Regions from separate parts of the Streptomyces sp. NPDC058637 genome, predicted to be linked through region 4. Evidence: riboswitches for the same ligand, from Rfam matches in the RefSeq annotation. Region 4 holds a riboswitch; each other region holds the start of a gene.
The links. A riboswitch is a leader RNA that binds a small molecule or an ion and turns the genes downstream of it on or off. The one in region 4 is predicted to bind cyclic di-AMP.
Positions count from the first base shown of each region.

Region 1: it holds a riboswitch for cyclic di-AMP, as region 4 does, so the genes downstream of both, ACFWVP_RS13675 (transglycosylase family protein) here and ACFWVP_RS11325 (C40 family peptidase) in region 4, are expected to answer to the same signal.
Region 2: it holds a riboswitch for cyclic di-AMP, as region 4 does, so the genes downstream of both, ACFWVP_RS32855 (peptidoglycan DD-metalloendopeptidase family protein) here and ACFWVP_RS11325 (C40 family peptidase) in region 4, are expected to answer to the same signal.
Region 3: it holds a riboswitch for cyclic di-AMP, as region 4 does, so the genes downstream of both, ACFWVP_RS12195 (M23 family metallopeptidase) here and ACFWVP_RS11325 (C40 family peptidase) in region 4, are expected to answer to the same signal.

Region 1 is NZ_JBHXRD010000011.1:88,058-93,662, reverse strand. Features, by position in the region: gene ACFWVP_RS13695 (SurA N-terminal domain-containing protein) at 1-100, shown strand, start outside; gene ACFWVP_RS13690 (nucleoside triphosphate pyrophosphohydrolase) at 145-1,131, shown strand; partial or broken gene ACFWVP_RS13685 (cytochrome P450) at 1,128-2,538, shown strand; gene ACFWVP_RS13680 (transglycosylase family protein) at 2,644-3,636, shown strand; cyclic di-AMP (ydaO/yuaA leader) riboswitch at 3,927-4,097, shown strand; gene ACFWVP_RS13675 (transglycosylase family protein) at 4,098-4,799, shown strand; gene eno (phosphopyruvate hydratase) at 5,084-5,605, shown strand, end outside.
Region 2 is NZ_JBHXRD010000050.1:29,353-34,957, reverse strand. Features, by position in the region: gene ACFWVP_RS32860 (tyrosine-protein phosphatase) at 1-489, opposite strand, end outside; cyclic di-AMP (ydaO/yuaA leader) riboswitch at 896-1,067, shown strand; gene ACFWVP_RS32855 (peptidoglycan DD-metalloendopeptidase family protein) at 1,072-2,016, shown strand; gene ACFWVP_RS32850 (SGNH/GDSL hydrolase family protein) at 2,248-3,075, shown strand; gene ACFWVP_RS32845 (GNAT family N-acetyltransferase) at 3,132-3,608, shown strand; gene ACFWVP_RS32840 (STM4011 family radical SAM protein) at 3,562-4,494, opposite strand; gene ACFWVP_RS32835 (STM4012 family radical SAM protein) at 4,553-5,605, opposite strand, start outside.
Region 3 is NZ_JBHXRD010000010.1:23,232-28,836, reverse strand. Features, by position in the region: gene ACFWVP_RS12220 (FAD-binding oxidoreductase) at 1-161, opposite strand, end outside; gene ACFWVP_RS12215 (hypothetical protein) at 428-751, opposite strand; tRNA gene ACFWVP_RS12210 (tRNA-Met) at 967-1,040, shown strand; gene ACFWVP_RS12205 (MerR family transcriptional regulator) at 1,148-1,894, shown strand; gene ACFWVP_RS12200 (PP2C family protein-serine/threonine phosphatase) at 2,032-3,189, shown strand; cyclic di-AMP (ydaO/yuaA leader) riboswitch at 3,421-3,573, shown strand; gene ACFWVP_RS12195 (M23 family metallopeptidase) at 3,585-4,625, shown strand; gene ACFWVP_RS12190 (aldo/keto reductase) at 4,842-5,605, shown strand, end outside.
Region 4 is NZ_JBHXRD010000009.1:78,683-84,287, reverse strand. Features, by position in the region: gene ACFWVP_RS11340 (ATP-binding protein) at 1-178, shown strand, start outside; gene ACFWVP_RS11335 (LysR family transcriptional regulator) at 241-1,158, opposite strand; gene ACFWVP_RS11330 (LysE family translocator) at 1,231-1,878, shown strand; gene ACFWVP_RS11325 (C40 family peptidase) at 1,897-2,367, opposite strand; cyclic di-AMP (ydaO/yuaA leader) riboswitch at 2,371-2,567, opposite strand; partial or broken gene ACFWVP_RS11320 (hypothetical protein) at 2,908-3,221, opposite strand; gene ACFWVP_RS11315 (ATP-dependent Clp protease proteolytic subunit) at 3,249-3,860, opposite strand; gene ACFWVP_RS11310 (ABC transporter permease) at 3,749-4,744, opposite strand; gene ACFWVP_RS11305 (TetR/AcrR family transcriptional regulator) at 4,885-5,505, shown strand.

The sequences.
Region 1 (5,605 bases), on a different contig from region 4:
CACCTGGGACGACCAGAAGGTCCAGCTCAGCACCTTCAAGGCCCCGTGGATCACCCAGGTCACCACCTTCCCGGCGCAGGAGCCCGAAGCGGGCGCCTGACCGGGGCCGGGCACCCCGGGATCCGGTCGCGGTAGGTTCGGGGCGTGAACGCTGAAGCCCCCGGCCGTATCGTCCTGCTCACCGCCAGCCACCGGGTCGCGCCCGGTCTGCTGTCCTGGCCCGCCTGGCAGACGCTGCGCGCCGCCGACCGGGTGCTGTGCGCCGAGCCGGACCATCCGCAACTGCCTTACCTGAGCGAGGCGGACGTCACCGTCGAGCACACCGCACCCTCGGCGGAGCAGCTCGTGGACGACTGCGCGGGCGGCCGGACCGTCGTGGTCCTGGTGGGCGGCGAGGGCAACCAGCCGCTCACCGACGGACTGGCCAGGCTGGGTGGTTCGGGCCGGGTGCGGATGCCGGACCTGGAACTGCTGCCCGGTTCCTACGACCTGCCGGGCGCCCGGCTGCTGGACCTGGTCCAGGTCATGGACCGCCTCAGGCTGGAATGCCCGTGGGCCTCGCAGAAGACGCACAAGGGCCTCGCGAAGTACGCCATCGAGGAGGCGTACGAGCTGGTGGAGGCGATCGAGGACGGTGACCGCGGGGAACTGCGCGAGGAGCTCGGGGACGTCCTGCTCCAGGTCGTCTTCCACGCCCGGATCGCGCAGGAGGACCCGGACGAGCCGTTCTCGGTCGACGACGTCGCGGCCACGATCGTGGAGAAGCTGATCCACCGCCACCCGCACGTGTTCGGCGACGCGACCGCCGAGACCCCGGAGGACGTCCACGCGCACTGGCTCCGTACGAAGGCGATCGAGAAGCAGCGCGACTCGGTCACCGAAGGGGTGCCGCTGGGACAGCCCGGCCTCGCCCTTGCGGCGAAGCTCGGCAGCCGGGCCCGTCACGCCGGCCTCGACGTCGCGCTTCCCACGGGCGACTCCATCGGATACCAGCTGCTCGCCCTGGCCGTACGCGCCGAGCAGGACGGCACCGACCCGGAGGCCGCCCTGCGGGCCGCCGCCCGCACCTACCGGGACGCGATCCGGGCGGCGGAGGGCCACGCTCCCGCTGCGGATAACGTCGAGGGGTGAACGACAGCCCCGCCGACACCCCCGCCGAAACCCCCGCGCCCGACGCACCCCGGCCCACGCCGGACACGCCTGGGCCGGACGCGCTCGCCGCCCCCGACACCCCGGCGCCCGACAACCCGGCCCCCGGCACCTCGGCGACCGGCACCCCCGGGCCGGAACTCTTCACCTGGGAGTTCGCCACCGACCCGTATCCCGCGTACGCCTGGCTCCGCGAGCACAGCCCGGTACACCGCACCGCGCTGCCCAGCGGCGTCGAGGCCTGGCTCGTGACCAGGTACGCGGACGCCAGACAGGCCCTCGCCGACACCCGGCTCTCCAAGAACCCGGCACACCACGCCGGGTCGGCGAACGCCAAGGGCAAGACGGGCATCCCGGGGGAGCGCAAGGCGGAGCTGATGACGCACCTGCTGAACATCGACCCGCCGGACCACACCAGGCTGCGCCGGCTCGTCTCCAAGGCGTTCACCCCGCGCCGGGTCGCGGAGTTCGCACCGCGCGTGCAGGAGCTGACGGACCGCCTCATCGACACCTTCGTCGAGAAGGGGGAGGCGGACCTCATCCACGACTTCGCCTTCCCGCTCCCCATCTACGCGATCTGCGACCTGCTTGGGGTGCCCCCGGAGGACCAGGACGACTTCCGGGACTGGGCCGGGATGATGATCCGGCACGGCGGCGGGCCGCGCGGCGGCGTGGCCAGGTCGGTCAAGAAGATGCGCGGCTACCTCGCCGAACTCATCCACCGCAAAAGGGAGAATCCCGGCGACGACCTGATCTCCGGGCTCATCCGGACGAGCGACCACGGCGAACACCTCACCGAGAACGAGGCCGCCGCGATGGCGTTCATCCTTCTCTTCGCCGGCTTCGAGACCACGGTCAACCTCATCGGCAACGGAACGTACGCCCTGCTGCGCAACCCGGAACAGCGGATGCGGCTGGAACGCTCACTGGCGGCGGGCGAGACGGACCTGCTGGCCACAGGCCTCGAGGAACTGCTGCGCTACGACGGCCCGGTGGAGCTGGCGACCTGGCGCTACGCCACCGAACCCGTCACCCTGGGCGGACAGCGCATCGCGGCCGGAGACCCCGTCCTCGTCGTGCTGGCCGCCGCCGACCGTGATCCGGAACGGTTCCGCGACGCGGACACGCTGGACCTCGCGCGGAGTGACAATCAGCACCTCGGATACGGGCACGGCATCCATTACTGCCTGGGGGCACCGCTGGCCCGGCTGGAGGGGCAGGCGGCGTTGGCCACACTGCTGCGTCGGCTCCCCGACCTGCGGCTCGCCGCGGAACCTGCCGATTTGCGATGGCGGGGCGGGCTCATCATGCGCGGACTGCGGACACTTCCGGTGCGGTTCGAGCCCGGACACCAGGTCCGAAAAAAATGACACTCTGTCAACTCTGTGACTTTCACGTGATCTCCGCTGCATCGACTTGTGACACACGTTCGAGTACGGCTAGGTTCACCGTTCGACTCACCCGTCACACGTCAGTCACACGGAAGGCAATCCCATGGGCTCCGCGAATGGCAGACACCGCCGCCCTCGTCAGGCACCCGCCATCGTCGTCGCCGCGGGCGTGACGGGATCGGCCATCGCCATCCCGTTGCTCGGTGCGACCGGCGCGCACGCCGCCGACGCCTCGACCTGGGACCGGGTCGCCGAGTGCGAGAGCGGTGGCATGTGGAGCGCCGACCTCGGCAACGGCCACTACGGCGGCCTGCAGTTCTCGCAGGACGACTGGTCGGCCTACGGCGGCACGGCCTACGCGGCCCGTGCCGACCTCGCGAGCCGTTCGCAGCAGATATCGGTCGCGGAGAAGGTGCTGGACGACAAGGGCCCGCAGGCGTGGCCCAGCTGCGCGGTGATCTCCGGACTCGCGCTGGACGGCACACTGCCCGGCGTCGACCCGGGCGGTGAGCCGTCCGCCGACCCCACGGACACGGCCACCCCGTCGGGCGCACCCTCGGTCGAAACGCCGGACAAGAGGGCCGGGGCGGACGAAGCGGACAGGACGGGCAGCAACGGCAACAACGGCAAGACGGACAAGGCCGACGAAGAAGGCAAGTCCGAGTCGTCGTCGTCGCCTTCCGCCACCCCGTCCCCCGAAGCCTCCGAGGCGTCCGGCGACTCGAAGGGCAGTGGCGAGACGAGTGGGAAGCACCGCGGTACACCGGCCCCCGATGCGGGCACCGGGACGGACCTGGAGGACGGGCGCGAGTCCGGACGGCACGCCTCGCGCGGCGACTCCGGGGCCCGCGAAGGCGCGGAGACGGGCGCGGACGGAACGTACACCGTCCGCGAGGGCGACAACCTCTGGTCGATCGCGGACGCGCGGGAGCTGCCCGGTGGATGGCCCGCGCTCTACGCGGCCAACAAGGTGGAGCTGGGCTCCGACCCGGATCTGATCCTGCCCGGCCAGAGTCTCGACCTGGGCCTCCAGGCGGACGCGGAGGATGCCGGGAAGGACGCGCGGACCCCCGCGGAGACCACGGTCGGCAACTGATCAAAAGCGGGAAAACGCCCCAAAATCAGGGGTAGTTCAGAGGCCTATGTCCACTTATGTGTAAGTGAGACATGGGTCTCTTTGCTTGAACTGGCGCGCCTCGTCCGCCCGCTCGGCCCGCATCGCCTCCGACCTGCGGAAACGACCTCGCTCCCTGAGGCGGTAAGTGCTGATTGCCAGTTATGTCCATCTTTGAATGTAGGCGTTGCGTGTGTTTACGGTCTGAACTGCTCGCACCGCGGGCACCTTCGACCGTCACGCCGAATCCTGCCGTCGGCCGAAGGGGACAGACGCGTAAAGCGCCGTAGGCAGGAGCGGGGGACCCAGGTAAGTGCCGGACCCGGCCGTCGGAAGACGGGCGAGGACCGGCTCGGGGTGAAGTCGCCTTTCAGTACGGGCGACCGGGCAACTCACAGGCCCGAACCCGACAGCTCACCTCGTAGGCGTCGGTGAGGAGAACCATGCTGCTTTCGCGCAAGGGCAAGCACCGTCGCCCGTCCAAGGCCGTCCGTATCGCCACCCTGGCCGGCGTCACCGGCGCGGCCGTGGCCGTTCCGCTGATGGGTGCCACCGGTGCCTCCGCCGCCTCCGTCGCCACGTGGGACGCCGTCGCGCAGTGCGAGTCCGGTGGCAACTGGTCCATCAACACCGGCAACGGCTACTACGGCGGCCTGCAGTTCTCGCAGTCCAGCTGGGCTGCCGCCGGCGGCACCCAGTACGCCTCCCGTGCCGACCTGGCCACCAAGGGCCAGCAGATAGCCACCGCGGAGAAGCTCCTCGACCTGCAGGGCCCGGGCGCCTGGGCCTGCGCCGGTGCCGGTGGCCTGACGAACGACGGTGTGGACCCGGGCGTCGACACCGGCTCCGCGCAGAGCGAGGCCGAGCCGAAGGCGGCGGCCCAGCCGGAGCGCAAGGCCGAGCAGCCCGCCAGCCGCAGCGAGACGCGCACGGCCCCCGAGGCCGAGAAGACCGTCACCACCCCGACCGGCGACAAGGTCGAGAAGGGTGACGGCGAGTACAAGGTGAAGGCCGGCGACACCCTCAGCACGATCGCCGGGGCGAAGGACGTCAAGGGCGGCTGGCAGAAGCTGTTCGACCTGAACGACGACATCGTCGAGGACGCCGACCTGATCTTCCCGGGTCAGCAGCTCCACCTGAAGTAGCAGCCGGGTCCCTCCTCCCGGCGGTGCTCCCCGGCCCGGCGCGCTCACCCCAGTGCGCGCCGGGCCGGGGCCTTTTCGGGGGCGTCCGTGAAGGGGACCGTTCAACTGTTGTAGTTACCAGTCAGTAAATTTCTGAGCTTTGCCCGTAATGCGGTCCCTTGGGTCCTTTTTCGTCCCAGGGGACGGGCGGTCGGCCGACGCGGCGGGCCGGGCCGGTTAGGCTCGTGTCGCAAGGCCACAGTGACCCTGCACAACCAGTGTCATATCCCAGAAGGAGATGCCTCGTGCCGTCCATCGACGTCGTCGTAGCCAGGGAAATCCTCGACTCCCGGGGCAACCCCACGGTCGAGGTCGAGGTTGGCCTCGACGACGGCAGCACGGGACGTGCTGCCGTTCCGTCCGGTGCCTCCACCGGTGCGTTCGAGGCCATCGAGCTTCGCGACGGTGACCCCAACCGTTACCACGGCAAGGGTGTCGAGAAGGCCGTCCTCGCCGTGATCGAGCAGATCGGCCCGGAGCTCGTCGGTTACGACGCCACCGAGCAGCGCCTCATCGACCAGGCGATGTTCGACCTCGACGCGACCGAGAACAAGGGCTCGCTCGGCGCCAACGCCATCCTCGGTGTCTCGCTGGCCGTGGCCCACGCCGCGTCCGAGGCCTCGGACCTCCCGCTGTTCCGCTACCTCGGCGGCCCGAACGCGCACCTGCTGCCCGTTCCGATGATGAACATCCTGAACGGCGGCTCGCACGCCGACTCCAACGTGGACATCCAGGAGTTCATGATCGCGCCGATCGGCGCCGAGTCC
Region 2 (5,605 bases), on a different contig from region 4:
CTTGCCCGCGGCGCAGTGCATGAGCGCGGGGACGCTGTCCTCGGCCAGTGCGTGCAGCACCCGGCTGTGCTCGGCCGTGCGGTCCTTGATGATCGACCGGTACGAGGCGATCATGCGGTCCGTCCCCCTGTCGCCGGCGAGGATCGATCGCAGCTGCTGGATGTTCCCGTCACGCACGAGCCGCCAGAACTCGGCGCCGTCGGCCGGGTCCGAGAGTGGAATGCTGACATTCCGGACGCCGGGCAGTTCCACGTCATGACCGTCGAGCTTGCGGTCCGCCGCGTTGCGGAAGTCGAAGACCGTGTGCAGGCCGAGGCCGGCGAGGAAGGCCGCGTCCGCCTCGGTGGCGTGCGCCAGGTGGCCGCTGCGGTAGAGGCGTCCGTGCCGGACCTTCCCGCCGTCCGTGGTCGGGAGCCCGCCCACATCGCGGAAATTGCGGACACCGGTCAGCTCGATGTCGGTCGACGGAACCTCTGGCAGCTGCGTCACAAGGACTCCTGGAGTGTCTGGCGTCGGCGCGGCTCGCCGACGAGGCCACGCTCGCGACGATACGACATGCGTTCATCGGACAACCGTCTCGGCCGCCGCCCTGTTTTCAGGTCCGCGCGAAAGAGGACGAAATCGAGCAATGTCCGTATTGATGCATTTGGCAGAACATGCCCTGCTTGCATGGGAGATGGGTCGGGCAGGTGAGCGGGATCATATCCGTGACGGTGTGTGGCGGAACCGCGGGCGGGTATTCCGGACGCCGCGCGGAAAGCCAAGATCCGTAATCCACGGAGTGTGACCGTAATTCCCGGCGGGAAATGAAGAGCGGATTCCGGTTCGCAACCGGCGGCTTGTTCCCGGCGTCCTGGCTCGCTTACGGTCACGGTCAATCCGGACGGAACGCCTAATCCTGCCGCCGCCCGGAATCCGCACCGACCAACGTGTGGCAGGAACGGGGGAACCAGGTAAGCCGCCGGCCGGAGGGATCCGGAACGGCTCGGGGTCAAGTCGCGTCCAGCGCGGCCGGGCATCTCCAGTCCGAACCCGACAGCTCACCTCGTAGGCGCCGGAGAGGAACTCCCCATGCCCGCAAAGGGTAAGCACCGTCGTACGAAGACCGGCCCCATCACCCGAGGCGTCCTCGCCGCCGGGACCGGTGGCGCCGTTCTCGCCCTTCCGCTGATCGGCGCCACCGGCGCCCACGCGGCGGAGCAGGCCGCGCCTGCCGCCAAGTCCGCCGCGAGCGCCGCCCACAGCGCGCCCGCCGCCTCGGTGGCGAAGAAGCAGAGTGCTCCGAAGACCTACTCCGTGGTCTCCGGCGACTACCTGTCGAAGATCGCGGCCGACCAGAAGCTCAAGGGCGGCTGGGAGAAGCTGTACAAGGACAACCGCGACGTCGTCGGCGACGACCCGAGCCTGATCTTCCCGGGCATGAAGCTGACCCTCGGCGCCAAGGCGTCCGGTTCGGCCGAGCGGTCCGCGCCCAAGGCCGCGCCGTCCGAGGCGACCCCCTCGAAGGCCGAGTCGGCGCCCAAGGCCGCCGCCCCGGTCGAGAAGGCCGTAAAGGCGACCGACACCGCCGACACCTCCGACTCCACCGCCGCTTCCGCGGGCAACAGCTCCGGCTGGGCCGCCCCCGTCGCCGACGCCAACGTCACCACCCAGTACCGCGCCTCCGGCGCCAGCTGGTCCAGCGGCTACCACACCGGCTCCGACTTCCAGGCCGCCTCCGGCACCGGCGTCCGGTCCATCGGCCCGGGCACCGTGGTCTCGGCCGGGTGGAGCGGTTCGTACGGCAACGAGGTCGTCATCCAGCACAGCGACGGCATGTACTCCCAGTACGCCCACCTGTCCTCGCTCGGTGTCTCCGCCGGCCAGACCGTCACCGGCGGCCAGCAGATCGGCCTCTCCGGCTCCACCGGCAACTCCACCGGCCCGCACCTCCACTTCGAGGTCCGCACCGGCCCGAGCTACGGCTCCGACGTCGACCCGATCGCGTACCTGCGCTCGCACGGCGTCGCCATCTGAGCGTCTCCATCCGAGCGTCTCCATCCGAGCGTCCGCGTCCGGCATCTTCGGATGAGCGACTTCAGGTGAGCGTCTCCGAATGGCGTGAAGAAGAGGGGCGGTGCGCGACTGCGCGCCGCCCCTCTTCTTATTCCGGCTTTACCAAAACCTGACCGGGTGGTCTTTCTCACCACCCGTCAACCCCCTATTACGGTCGCGTAGGTCACAATCGAAGGTGCAGGATATGCGCTTGTGGCAGACGATTCGAGAAACACACGACGAGGCATCATCGGGTCGTACGCAGCGATTGGCGACAGCTTCACCGAAGGCGTCGGGGACCCCGGCCCCGACGGGAGGCTCCTCGGCTGGGCGGACCGGTTCGCGGTCCTCCTCGCGGACCAGCTCCCGGTCCCCGGAGCGGTGGTAGGTCCCGCGGACGGCCCGCACGGGAACTTCCGGTACGCCAATCTCGCCGTACGCGGACGCCTCCTCGACCAGATAGTCGCGGAACAGGTCCCCCGCGCCAAGGAGCTGGCACCGGATCTGGTGAGCTTCTGCGCGGGCGGCAACGACATCATCCGGCCCGGCTCCGACCCGGACGACGTGGCGGAACGCTTCGAGCGCGCGGTCGCCGAACTGACGCAGGCGGTCGGCACCGTCATGGTCACCACCGGCTTCGACACCCGTCACGTCCCCGTACTCCGGCACCTGCGAGGCAAGATCGCCACGTACACCGCCCACGTCCGGTCCATCGCCGACCGCTACGACTGCCCGGTCCTGGACCTGTGGTCGCTGCGGTCCGTGCAGGACCGCCGCGCCTGGGACGACGACCGGCTGCACCTCTCGTCCGAGGGGCACACCCGGGTCGCGCTGCGTGCCGCCCAGGTCCTGGGACTCGACGTACCGGCCGACCCCGACCGGATGTGGCCGCCGCAGGTACAGCGCAGGACGATCGAGGTGCGGCGCGACGACATCCACTGGGCGCGTGAGTACCTCGTGCCGTGGATCGGACGACGTCTGCGCGGCGAGTCCTCCGGTGACCACGTCGAGGCCAAGCGCCCCGACCTGCTCCCCCTGTGAGCCCTCTGACGGACGGTGCGGTCCCCGCGGCTCCCGTACGGAGCGGTCCGTCGCCCCTGCCCGCGCCCTGCGCGGAGTGGGTGCTGCGCGCCGCGCGGGCCACGGACGTCGAGGCGGTCGCGGAGCTGCGGGCCGTCGTCATGCGCGCGGACCTGGAACGCCTCGGCCGCTACGACGAGCACAGGGTGCGGCAGCGGCTGCGGGACTCGTTCTCCACCCGCCACACCTCCCTCGTCCTGGCCGGCGGTGAGTTCGCGGGATGCGTCACCGTCCGGCCCGCCGACGACGGGAAGCTGCTGGAGCACTTCTACCTGGCCCCGCGCCACCAGGGCCGGGGGCTCGGATCGGCCGTGCTGCGCACGGTGCTCGCGGACACCGACCGTAAGGGCGTGGCCGTGCGGCTGAACGTCCTGCGCGGCAGCGCCGCCCGCCGGCTCTACGGGCGTCACGGATTCGTCGTGGAGTCCCAGGACCCGGTCGACGTCTTCATGGTGCGACGTCCGGCAGGCCCGGGCGCCGCTCCGCGAGCCTGACCGGCGACAGCGTGAGGGACTGCCCGCGGGCGGTTGCGGTCCGCGGGCGGGCGGGTATCCGCTCCAGGACACCGCCCGCGAAGACGTCGTACAGGGGCAGCGTCTCCAGGTGCACGTAGCCGATGTGGCAGTCGCACACCTCGGCCGGACAGCCACGCGGCCCGAGGGAGCGCCGGTAGCTGCCGTCGTAGAGGTTGCCAAGCTCGGCCCGGACGAAGTGGCAGCGCCGCACCGTCCCCTCACCGTCCACCGAGATGACGGACTCGCCCGTCCGGCAGGGCAGCCCCGCCGAACGGTGCGGGTGCCTGCTGTACGGGAACAGCGGGTCCAGGGCCGTCCACCGGTCGGCCTCCTCGTCCGTGTAGGTGTGCCCCTCGGCCGCGTTGATCCAGAGGTACACCTCGTCGGGCAGCGCGGCCCGCAGCCGCCGGGCCTCAGCCAGGTGGTCGTCCAGCCCCACGACCCCCACGCTGTAGCGCACCCCGAGGTCCGACAGCTCCCGGCACCTGCCGAGGAACCGGTCGTACGGTGTCTGGCCCGGGTGATACGTGCACCACAGGGCGACCTTCTCGCGCTCGGCGAGGGTCAGCCATCCGGTACGGGCACTCAGATTGGTCTGGACGGCGACCCGCCCGACGTGCGGCAGCCGCGACAGCTCCACCACCGCCCGCCGGTACCAGGACCGGACCAGTCCCTCGCCCCACGGGGTGAACAGCACCGACAGCCGGTCGCCGTTCTGCGTGGCGGCCCAGTCCGTGAACCGCTCCAGCGCCGCCCGGTCCGCCCGCAGCTGCTCGCCGCTGTCGCGCCGCTTGGCGAAGGGGCAGTAGGGGCAGTCGTAGTCGCACGAGGCCAGCGGGCCCCGGTAAAGGATCGTCAGATCCATGTTCCTCGCCCCCTGTCGGTCGGGTCCACGGTCAGGACGGCCGTACTCATCGGGCGGCTCACTTCAGCTCGTACGCGGCCATCGCGGCCCGTACACCGGGGGAGAAGAGCTCCGGGCCCAGCGCGTCGGAGTGCGCCAGGCCCTCGGGCGAGAGCCGCAGCAGTCCGGGGGCCGCGGACGCGTCCAGCCAGCCGCGCCCGGCGAAGAGGTCCAGCTCCGTGGCGAAGTCGGCCCGGGGATCCGACCCGAACCGCTCGCGGTACTCCTCGGGCCGCAGGCCCTCGGCCTGGAGCAGCGACTGCAGCAGATGGCGCCTGCGCGCCTCGTCCCCGTCGACGTACCTGCCGACCTCGGCGCGTGAGAAGTCCTCGGTGGCCGTGAACCCGTCGATGATGCCCCTGATCTCCCGCATCTCCACCGCGTAGTCGAAGGAGTAGTGCAGCGAGGAGGTGTACGAGCGGGCGCCACAGCCGAGCCCGATCATGCCGTCGGTCTGGCAGGCGTAGTCCTCGGGACCGGCGTGCGGGGCGCCGGCGCGGCGGAACATCCGCATCGACACCTGCTCGTACCCCTGGTCCAGCAGGTGGTCCCGGCCCGCGCGGTAGAGGCGCAGCCGCTGTTCGTCCCAGGCCGCGTCCTGTTCACCGGTGGAGCAGGTGGAGCCGGTCGAGGTGCTCTGGCGGCCGAGGCCGGTCAGCGGGCGTACGTACAGCGGGTAGAGGTACAGCTCCTCCGGACGCCAGGACAGGGCGGCGTCCAGGGAGGTGCGCCAGGTCTCCTCCGTCTGACCGTCGATGCCGTAGATCAGGTCGATGTTGAGGACCGGGATGCGGGCGTCACGGATCCGGCCGAGGGCCGCCTCGACCTCGGACCTGTGCTGCGGGCGGACCGCCGCGCGGGCCTCGGCGTCGACGAAACTCTGCACACCGATGCTGATCCGGGTGGTGCCCCGGTCGGCGAGCACGCCCAGCCGGTCCGCCGTCGCGGTCGACGGGGAGGTCTCCACCGACAGGGGTACGGAGCGCAGATCGGCGCCCATCCGCTTCTCCGCGATGTCGCAGAGCCGCTCCAGCTCACCGGCGGTCAGGAAGGTGGGGGTGCCGCCACCGAA
Region 3 (5,605 bases), on a different contig from region 4:
GCCATGACGTCCGCGGTGTCGTGGCAGCGGACCACGGCGGCAGGCCTCTTGTCGATCATGGCGTTGTAGATCGTGCGGGCCTGTGCGTACTCCGGGTCCTGGGGGCCGATGACCGGGCCCCGCAGCTCGGTCCGCATCGTTTCGAGTGTGGTGCCGTCCATGACGGTCTCCTTGCCGAAGCGCGTGCCGCAGCGCGCCCGGACTCCTCTGCCCCCATGGCGTCGGGTGGAACGGTTGCTTGCGCCGATGACCGGCACCGGTGGGTGCCGCAGACGGGACCGGACACCGAAGGGCTGGGTACTCCAAGCGTCCCGCCGCTCCGGGAGCCTCGCAAGAGATGCGGTGGGCGGGACGGGAAGGGTGCCCCGGGGTGGGGCCGCCCGCGCGGCGACTGCCGCGACCGGGGCGGGCCCGGGGCGGGCCGCGGTCAGGCCTTCTGCGCGGCCTCGGGCCCGGTGTTCTCCGCGGGAGCGGGGGCCTCGGGTGCCGCCGTGGCCGACGAGGCGTCCGACCGCGTCCTGCGCAGGTGGATCATCAGCCCGACGAACCCGGCCATGAAACCGCTGAACAGGCCGGACAGGCCGTGGTTCAGCGCGTTGACCGAGGTGCTGTCCGGCATCCCGACGGCCAGGTAGTTGATGACGCCGCTGATCACCGCCCCCACCAGCCCGCCGAAGAGGCCACTGACGAGGGAGGCGCGTACCGGCGACTGCGCGGGCGGGGCGGGGGTGGGTCTGAGCGGTGTGGTCATCTTCGAGGGCCCTCCAGACAGGCTTCATGCAAGATCGGGGGGATGCGGCAACATCTTTGGGTAAAGCACCACCCATGGCAACTGTCCCTTCCATGCGCGGTGTTGATGGCTTCGATCCATGGGGTGGATGCCGGTCCGCAACGGGTGCGGGAGTGCCCTCGGCGGTAATTGGTCGAGGCGGCCTCCGTGATGCCGTAGAGTTGCAATCACAACGACGCGGGGTGGAGCAGCTCGGTAGCTCGCTGGGCTCATAACCCAGAGGTCGCAGGTTCAAATCCTGTCCCCGCTACTGAAAGACAGAGGCCCGGATCCTTCCAAGGATCCGGGCCTCAGTCGTATGCCCGCGACCCGCCACCGCTTGACCTTGACGCAGCGTAAACATCTAGCGTTTCCGGCATGGAGTGGTCCATCCAGGAAATCGCCAGGCAAGCCGGTACGACGAGCCGAACGCTCAGGCACTACGGAGATCTCGGTCTCCTCGTGCCGAGCCGTACGGGCGCCAACGGCTACCGCTACTACGGCCAGGACGCCCTCGTCCGGCTGCAGCGCATCCTGCTGCTGCGGGAACTGGGGCTGTCGCTGCCCGCCATCAAGGACGTACTGGAGGGGCAGCGGGACACGTCCGCGGCGTTGCGGACCCATCTGCGCCTGCTGGAGCGGGAGCAGGAGCGCATCGGGCGGCAGATCGCGTCGGTGCGGACCACTCTCCACAGGACCGGGAAGGGAGAGGGACTCATGGCCCAGGAAGTGTTCGACGGCTTCGACCACACGGCGTACGAGCAGGAGGTCACCGAGCGCTGGGGCCGGGACGCCTACGAGAAGGGCGACCGGTGGTGGCGCGGGCTGAGCGCCGGGGAGCGCGCCGATTTCCAGGGCGTGCACGAGGCGATCGCGCGGGACTTCGGGGCTGCCAGGGAGGCCGGTCTGGACGCGGGCGGCGAGGAGGCACAGGACATCGCGCGGCGCCACTGCGCGTGGCTCTCGGGCACCACGACGGTCACCCGGTCGTACGTAACCGGCCTCGCCGAGATGTATGTCGCCGATCCGCGCTTCGGGAAGAACTACGATCGGTACGGAGACGGCACCGCCGTCTTCGTACGGGATGCACTGACGATCTACGCGCAGCACCGGCTCTCCAGCTGACCTCCGGGGGACGGACGGTGCGCCGGCGCGCTCCTCCCTTCGGCCGATGACGAGCCGCCGCACGGCGCGGCTCCGCGCGGTCCGGGTGGATCGCGGTACCGTCCGCAGCCGTGGGCGGACCGGGCAGGGGTGCACAGGTGGGGAAGTGGGACAGCCGACGGGCCGGAGCCGGTGGGGGTATCGGTGCCCGGCGGTTCGTGCGTGCGCTGCCGGCTCTGATGATCGCGGGCGGGATCGTCTTCGACCTGGTGACTCCGTCCGCCGTGACCGCCGTTCCGCTCTTCGCGGCGGCCCCGCTGATCGCCGCACCGTTCTTCTCGCTGGCCAGCACGGTCCGTACCGGTGTGGCCGCGGTCCTCGCCGTTCTCGTGATCCGGCTCTCGGCCGGTGTGATCACCGACGTCGTGCCGATCACCGATCTGCTCACGGTGATCACGGTCTCCGTGCTCGCCCTGGCCATCAACGGCGTCGTACGGCGCAGCAACGAGCAGCTCGCCTCGGCCCGGGTCATCGCGGAGACCGCGATGCGCGCGGTGCTGCCCACCCCGGACGACCGGATCGGCGGGCTGCTGGTCGCTGCGCGGTACGAGGCGGCGCAGGCGGACGAGTTCGTCGGCGGCGACCTGTACGCCGTCGCGGACACCCCGTACGGGGTGCGGCTGGTCGTCGGCGACGTCCGGGGCAAGGGGCTGGACGCGGTGGAGGCGGTGGCCGTGATGATCGGGGCCTTCCGCGAGGCGGCCGAGCAGGAGCTGTCCCTGGAGGGTGTCGCGCAGCGGCTGGAGCGGGCACTGGCGCGGGAAGGGAGCCGTCGGGGCGGGCTCGACTCCATGGAGGGGTTCGTCACCGCTGTGCTCGCCGAGATCCCGGCAGGTTCCGGCACGGTGCGGATCGTCAACCGCGGTCATCCCGAGCCGATCCTGCTGCACGCGGACGGGGCGCTCGAGGTGCTGGCGCCGACCGTGCCCGCGCTGCCCATCGGGATGGACCTGGGGGCGTGGCCGGACCGCTCGGACGAGTGGGAGCTGCCGGCCGGGTCGACGCTCCTGGCGTTCACGGACGGCCTCTCGGAGGCGCGGGACGCGGACGGGGCCTTCTACGACCCGGCCGCGCGGCTGCGCGGCCGGATCTTCCCCGGGCCCGACGAACTGCTCTCCGCGCTCACCGACGACGTACGCCTGCACACCGGCGGCCACTCGACCGACGACCTGGCGCTGCTCGCCGTCGGCCGGCCGGCGCGGGGGCAGCCGGAGCGGCGGACGACGGTGAAGATCGTGGGGCGGGCCGATGGATGACCTGTAGCGACCGTCCGTAGTCGAAGCGTGTCACTCCGCATAACATTTGACACACCGTCAGAAACGGATGGCCGAAACAGGAATACCCAACTCGTCCGTTTAGGGCCGTTTTCTGCACTGAAGTCCAGGCCGGAGTGACGAATGATCAGTAGGAACAGCTTGGAATCGGGCCCCCGAGTCTATTAACGTTCGATAACGCAGCGCGGTCCCAGTCGTCGCAAGAGGCGGCACCGTGCGCGAGCGCCGAATTCCGCAAGGGAACCGGGGAACCACCTACATGGGGTGAATCGGGCACCTGTGTCTCGTGAGAGACGAAGGAGCCCGTAGGAGACCTTCCTGCTCCGAACCCGTCAGCTAACCCGGTAGGCGATAAGGAAGGAAAGGAGTGCGCCCACGTGGCGTCCAATCAGCCTGCCCCCGAGGCCCCGTCACCCTTCAGGTCCGACACCGTCGGTGGCGAGGAGAGGACTTGGGAGGAATGGAATCCCACCGAGGAGTCCATCCGTCCCGTGCGAGGCAGGCACCGCGTAGCCAAGCAGCGTGGTCTCGCCCGTAGCTCCACCGTCCTCGGCGTCGGCGTCATCGCGGCCGTCGGTGCGGGTGGCATGGCCACGGCGCAGAGCAAGCCGCCGGTCTCCATCTCCCTTCCCGATTCCATCGCGGACAATCTCCCCGACGCCAAGTCCCTTCCCGGTATGAGCGCTTTCATGTCGGACGACTCCGACGCGGGCACCGGGCCGGCCACCGACGCCTCCCCGCTCACCACCGCCGGGATCACGGCCGCCGAGGCGGAGCAGGGCGCCACCGACGCCGGTGAGGCGCTGCGCGCCCGCATCCTCCAGCAGGCCGAGCAGCAGCAGGCCGGCGCCGCCGCCGAGGCGAAGGCCGCGGAGGAGAAGGCCGCCGCCGAGCAGGCCGCGGCCCAGGCCGCGAAGCAGCAGAGCAAGGCCGAGGCCGACGCCGCAGCCGAGAAGAAGGCGGCGGAAGAGGCGGCGAAGAAGAAGGCGGAGGCCGAGCGCCTCGCCAAGCTCGCCGCCAGCTACGCCGTCCCGACGTCCTCGTACACGATCACCACGGCCTACGGCCAGGCCGGTTCGATGTGGTCCTCCGGCTACCACACGGGCCTGGACTTCGCGGCTCCGACCGGTACGCCGGTCAAGGCCGTGCACAGCGGCACGGTGAAGTCGGCCGGCTGGTCGGGCTCGTACGGCTACCACACGGTCCTGGTGCTCGACGACGGCACCGAGGTCTCGTACTCCCACCAGTCCTCGATGGACGTCACCGCCGGCCAGAAGGTCAGCACGGGCGAGACCATCGGCCGTGTGGGCTCCACCGGGAACTCGACCGGTCCCCACCTCCACCTGGAGGTCCACACCGCGGGCGGTTCGGCCGTCGACCCGATGAGCTGGCTGCGCGGCAAGGGCCTGACGGTCTGAGCCCCGCACCCGTACGACGGATCCGGTCCTCGTACGTGGCGCGTCCGTGCGGCGCACCCGAACCCCGGCAGCCCTGACGCACACCCCCCGACGTCAGGGCTGCCGGTCCGCGTCGGGGGCCCGAGGGTGCCGCGGGACCGGCATGAGGTGGCGCCCGTCCCGGCACGACGTGGCGTCCGCGGAATAGTTGCCTCGGCTGACCGGTTGGTGCCGGTCATGACGACTCTGCGCCCGCTCGGTTCCTCGAGCCTCCAGGTATTCCCGCTCGCCCTCGGCGGCAACGTCTTCGGCTGGACGGCGGACGAGGACCGGTCCTTCGCCGTCCTCGACGCGTACACCGCGGCGGGCGGCAACTTCGTCGACACCGCCGACTCCTACTCCGCCTGGGTCCCGGGCAACGAGGGCGGTGAGTCGGAGACGATCCTCGGCAGGTGGCTGGCCGCCCGGGCCAACCGCGACGACGTCGTCGTCGCCACCAAGGTCGGCGCCCACCCCGCGTACAAGGGACTGTCCGCGGCCACGATCAAGGGCGCGGCCGAGGCGTCGCTGCGCCGGCTCGGCACCGACCACATCGACCTCTACTACACGCACTTCGACGACGAGACCGTCCCCGTCGAGGAGATCATCACCGCCCTCGACCAGCTGGTGAAGGCGGGAACGGTGCGGGAGATCGCCGCCTCCAACATCAGCCCCGAGCGGCTCCGGGCCTCCCTGGACTTCTCCGAGCGTGAGGGCCTGGCCCGGTACGTCGCGCTGCAGCCCCACTACAACCTCGTGTCGCGCGGCACCTACGAGGGCGCGCTCCTCGACACGGCCGCCGAGGCCGGGCTCGCCGCCGTCCCCTACTTCGCGCTCGCCTCCGGCTTCCTCACCGGGAAGTACCGGCCCGGCACGGAGGTCGACAGCGCACGGGCGGGAAGCGCGGGACAGCACCTGGAATCGGAGCGCGGACGCAAGGTGCTCGCGGCGCTGGACAAGGT
Region 4 (5,605 bases):
TCACCCGCGCTGGCCCCAGCGGCTGCCGGCTGCGGTGCAGCAGGACAACGGCCGCGGCATGGTGATCATCCGGGCCCTGGCCAAGGAGTGCGGCGGGCGGCTCGGCGTCAGCCCCACCGCGGACGGCGGCAAGACCGTGTCGATCGCCCTTCCCTGGTCCGGGCCCGCGCAGAGCTGACGTCCGGTACGGACCTGATGCCCGCGCGGATCCGATGCCCGGCACCGGGCACGCGCCGGCGGTCACTGTGTACCCGCCGCCCGGCCGAAACCGCTTCGGAGCAAGGCCCTCAGAGTGGTCGCCGCGGCGGTGTTCCGGTCGCCCCGGTGCACCACGGAGATCGTCCGCCGGAAGGCCACGGGCTCCAGCCGGCGTACGGCGAGTGGGGTGGAGGACATCGACGCGACCATCTCCGGCACCACCGCGACCCCGAGACCGGCGCTCACCAGCGCGCACACCAGCGCGTAGCCGGGGGATTCGCACACCACGGCGGGAGTCGCCCCCGCCTCGGCGAGTGCACGTTCCACCCCACGGCGAGGCGGATGGGCGGGTGCGCTGCTGATCAGCGGGCGGCCCGCCAGCTCGGCCACGGGCAGCGGGCCGCTGCCCTCCGACAGCACATGGCCGACCGCGGTGACCAGTACCAGCTCCTCCACGAGCAATGGATCCGCGGACACACCGGCCGGCATCGGATCGGCGGCAGCGGGCTCGTACGCATGGGTCAGAGCGAGATCCACGTCGCCGGCGGCCACGGCGGCGACTCCGAAGGGCGGCTCGTAGTCGGTGACGGTCAGCTCCACATCGGGGTGCGCGCGCCGGAACGCGCTGAGTACGGGGGGCAGCAGATGGATCCCGGCCGTCGTGAACGTACCGACGCGCAGCCGCCCTCCCGACAGCCCCGCGAGCCGGGCCAGCTCGTGCCGCGCCTGGTCCATCTCGTCCAGCACCCTCCTGGCCCGTCCCGCCAGCAGCTCCCCGGCCGCCGTCAGCCGTGCCCCGCGATGGTGGCGCACCAGTAGCGCCGCACCGGCCTCCCGCTCCAGCTTGGCCAGCTGCTGGGAGAGTGCGGGCGCGGTGTAGCCGAGCCGAGCGGCGGCCCGCGTGATCGAACCGGCCTCGGCCACCGCCACCAGCGCGGCCAGGCGTGTCGGGTCGTACATTAAGCGTTCCTTTTGGTGGACCCAGAAGATTGCAAGTACACGCTAAAGGGCCGGCCGGGTCAGGGTGTACTCATGGACGCACAACTGCTCGCCTTCATCGGGGTGGCCGCCGGGATGGTCGCGCTGCCCGGCGCCGACTTCACCGTGGTCGTACGCAACGCGCTCGCCTCGCGCGGATCGGGGGTCGCCACGGCGGTCGGCGTCGCCGCGGGCCTGCTGGTGCACACCGCGCTGGCAGTCGCCGGACTCGCCGCGGTGCTCGTGACGATGCCCGTACTCTTTCGCGCCGTGCAGTTGCTCGGTGGCGCCTATGTGCTCTATCTGGGGCTCAGCGCCCTGTACGCGATACGGCGCCGGCGAGCGGCGGGCGAACGGGCCCAGAAGCCGGACGAGGCCGGGTACAGGGCGCCGATGAGCCCCGGACGCTCACTGCGCCAGGGATTCCTCACCAACGCCCTGAATCCCAAGGCGCCCGTACTCTTCCTGAGTCTGCTGCCCCAGTTCGTCCCCGAGGGGCAGCCGCCCCTCCCGAGGACCCTGCTGCTGGCCTCGGTGGTCGTACTCCTGGCGCTCGTCTGGTTCCCGGCCGTGGCCCTGCTCGTGGACCGGCTCGGCCGGTGGCTGCGCCGGCCGCGTACCGCCCGCGCCATCGAGGGCGGCAGCGGCGCGGCGCTCACCGCGCTGGGGCTCGTCCTGGTGGGCGGGCCCCTGCTGCACTGATCCGAATCGCTACGACCGTCAGCGGACCCTCCCGTACCAGACGCTCTTCGACCAGATCTTCTCCAGCCGGACCACGGCCCCGGACTTCGGCGAGTGCCAGATCTTCCCAGCGCCGGCATAGATGCCCACGTGGTAGACACTCCGGCCCGCGTGGAAGAAGACCAGGTCGCCGCGTTGCCGCTGCGACCTGGTGAGGTGGCGGGTCTTGTTGTACTGCTGCTGGGCCGTGCGGGGGAGTTTCTTGCCCGCCTTCTTGAACGAGTAGAGCGTGAGGCCCGAGCAGTCGAACCGGTGGGGGCCTGTGGCGCCGTAACCGTACGGCGACCCCTTCTTCGAGGCGGCGATCTTGAGCGCCTTCGTCGAATGGGTCGCGGCCTCGGCTTCGTCGACGAGGCCGGGGGCCAGCATGGTGGTGCCCAGAGCGATGGTGAGAACCGAGGCCGTTCCGGCTCGGGCGATCAGAGACGGGACATGAACCTGCGCAGTCATGCGCAACCCTTCGTCAGCCGCCTGTGAAGGATGACCTGTCGGGTTCGGGCTGGCGAAGTTGCCCGGCCGCACAAGGCGGCTTCACCCCGAGGACCGCCCGGGTGTCCGGTCGGCCCGTTGTGCTCGGGTCCTCCACTCCTGCCGATCCACTTCTGTCGACCAGGCATCCGGACAGTGGCAGGACTCGGCGTCCGCCCGGACCGCCCCGCCGCGGTGGCGGGGGCTTGTCGTCTCAGGGATCTTTACTCACGCACCGCCGGATTTCCGAGCTGAAATGGCGTTATGTGAGAGTCATCACGACTGATCCATTCGGGTGGACGGGGCGGATCCGGGCCCTCGGCGTCGTCGGTCGACCAGCCCCGTACCAGCGGCGGAACGACGTATTCCGTTCAGTGTCCGCGCGGATTGCGCAAGTTGAGCTGTCCCTCGTGCGGGGGGCCGTCTACGCCGAACGAGCGAGGAAATTCGATCGACCCGTCGGGCGTGTCGTGAACGGGCGCCGAAAGGCCGGTGGCGTGCAGGAGTCGGGCGGGGCGCCGGTCAACTCGCTGGCCGGGGAGGCATGGTGACCCGCCCGGCGCACCGCTCCCCGTCCGGCAGCCGCGGCGCGCGTGCCGGTGGGGACGCGTGGATCGACGCCTCGCCCCGCTCGTGCACGAGTGCGAGCGCGTCGCGGAAGGCCGCGGCCCGCTAGGCCGGCGCCTGCGCAGCCCGCAGCGCCCCGTACGCATACGGGTCGGCCAGATCCGGCCCACCTGGCCGAGCGCTTCCAGGTACCGGTCGATGAACTCCGCCTCGGTGCGGGTCGGTGCGGGGAGCGGGCGAAAACCGGGGCGAGCGCGTGGGGGATTCACCTCGCGGGGAGTGGTGGGCCGGTACGGCTAGCGATTCTCAACGACGTGGTCCACGATTCCGTACGCCAGGGCGGCCGGTGCGTCGAGGATGGTGTCCCGCTCGATGTCGGCACCGATGTCCTGTGCGGAACGCCCCGTGTGACGGGCCGGCATGGCGGTGAGCGTCTCGCGCACGCGCACGCGCACCGACTCACGTGCCTCGATCCCGAGATCGGAGAGCCGGCCCCGCACCGGTTCGTCCGGGGCGGGCTGCCGAACGACTGCCCGGGCGCCGGGCAGGGCGTGTCGGCGTCCGGGCGCGAGCAGCACGGCGGCACTGGATCCCGCCTGGCCGAGACAGAAGGCTTCCACCTCACAGGTGAGGTACGGCATGGTGTCGTAGATCGCCTTCACGGCGAGTCGGGAGGCGCGTGCGTGCCGGTACGGCATGGCCCGGGTCGATGTCGACGAGGCCGGAGCAGCGGAAAGCCGTGCAGCAACCGCCTGACACGGCGGAGGACGCACGGCCTGTTCCGGTGCGAGACCGCTCAGCCCACCGGGACTGGATCGGGCCTGTGTACGGAGGGATCGGCGCCGTCGGTCCGCTCCGGGCGCCTGCGCCCGCCGATCAGGACCGCGACCAGGCCGAGCGCCGCCCAGGCCGCCAGGACCGACGCGGCACCGCCCGCGGCGCTGCCGTCGAAGAACGCCACCGAACGGAGCAGTGAGCCGCCCGCGCCCGGCGGCAGCCACTGCCCGATCACGCCGACCGGCTCGGGGAGCAGTTCGGGCGCGCTGGTGGCGCCGGAGAACGGATTGCCCAGCAGCACCATCAGCAGCGCGCCCAGGCCTATGCCCGGCGTGCCGATCAGGACGGCGAGCCCGGCCACGGCCGAGCCGATCGCCAGCACGGTCAGCCCCATGACGCCGGCCTCGGCCCACCAGCCGCCCGTGATCACGCCGAGCCAGCTGTGGGCGACCGCGGTCGCCACGATGCCCACCAGAGCCGCTGTGACGGCCAGGGTCACCGCTGCCCGGGCGCCGCGCAGCTTCATCAGGGTCACGACCGCCCCGGAGGCGACTCCGGCGAGCGCCAGCGGCAGGATGCTCGCGCCGAGCGCGCTGCCGCGGGGGTCCGCGGCCGGCGCCGCCACGACATCGGTCACCGGTACGGCGGTCCCGGCGGGCGCCGCGCCCGCGACCGCCTCGGTCAGCAGTTGGGAGACGACGGGGCTCGCCGCCGACGCGGTGAGCAGTTGCGGCCCCTTGTCCCCGGCCACGACCGCGCCGTATACGACCCGGTCCTCGATCGCGGCGCGAGCGGCGGACGCGTCGTCGTAGCGGTGGATCTCGAAGGCCCCCTCATGCCGTTCGAGCTGCTCGTGCAGCTGATCGGCCGCGGCCGCGGAACCGGCGACGCCCACGGGCAGGTCGCGCGGCGCGATCCGCGCGGCGGGCCACGAGAAGGCCCAGAGGGCGAGCGCCACCATCAGGGGGACGAGCAGGATGACCGCCACCGCACGGTGGTTCGGTGCAGACGGCATGGCGAGCGCCTCAATTCGAAGAGGGGGTGATTCAGGGCGATCAGGGGATATTTAAAGAGAAGGATCGTTCGTTTTACGGAGTCCACTGTCCTGTCGTCGTGACACTTGTCAAGAAGGAACGTTCGTTTTAGGTTTGGGTCATGGCACGCGTATCGCAGGAGCACCTCGACGCCCGCCGTCGGCAGATCCTCGCCGGGGCCGCGCGCTGCTTCGCGGGCAACGGCTTCCACGGCACCTCGATGCAGGACGTGCTGAAAGAGGTCGGGCTGTCGGCGGGTGCCGTCTACCGCTACTTCGCGGGCAAGGAGGACCTGATCGCGGCCATCGCCGACGAGGCCTTCCGCGGCATCCGGCAGGCGTTCGAGGAGGCGGCCGATCTCACCCCGCCGCCCACTCCCGACGTGCTGCTGGGCAGGGTGCTGCGCCGTGTGATCACCGGGCAGGTGTACGGGATGGAGCGCCGCGCGTGTGCCGCGCTCATCGTCCAGGTGTGGGCCGAGACCCTGCGCGACGATCGGTTGGCGAAGACCCTCGAGGACGGCTTCACGGGTATGCGTGCCACCTGGGCGAAGCTGGTGGAGGCCTACCGTGCGGCCGGCCTCATGCACGCCGACGTGCCCGCCGACGACGTCGCCCGCACGATGATCGCCACCGCTCAGGGGTTCATGGCGCAGGAAGCGCTGTTCGGCGGGACGGAGCCCGAGGTGCTGGAGAACGGGCTGCGCGGCCTGATGTCCATGGATCCGCAAAAGATCAGTTAACGCGCCGGAAAAACTTCCGCCCTAACGTGCAATACCTGGCCGCGGGGCCCGGTTCGTCATTCAACAGACCGTTGAAGGCGGATAGGGTCCCGCTGCGCCC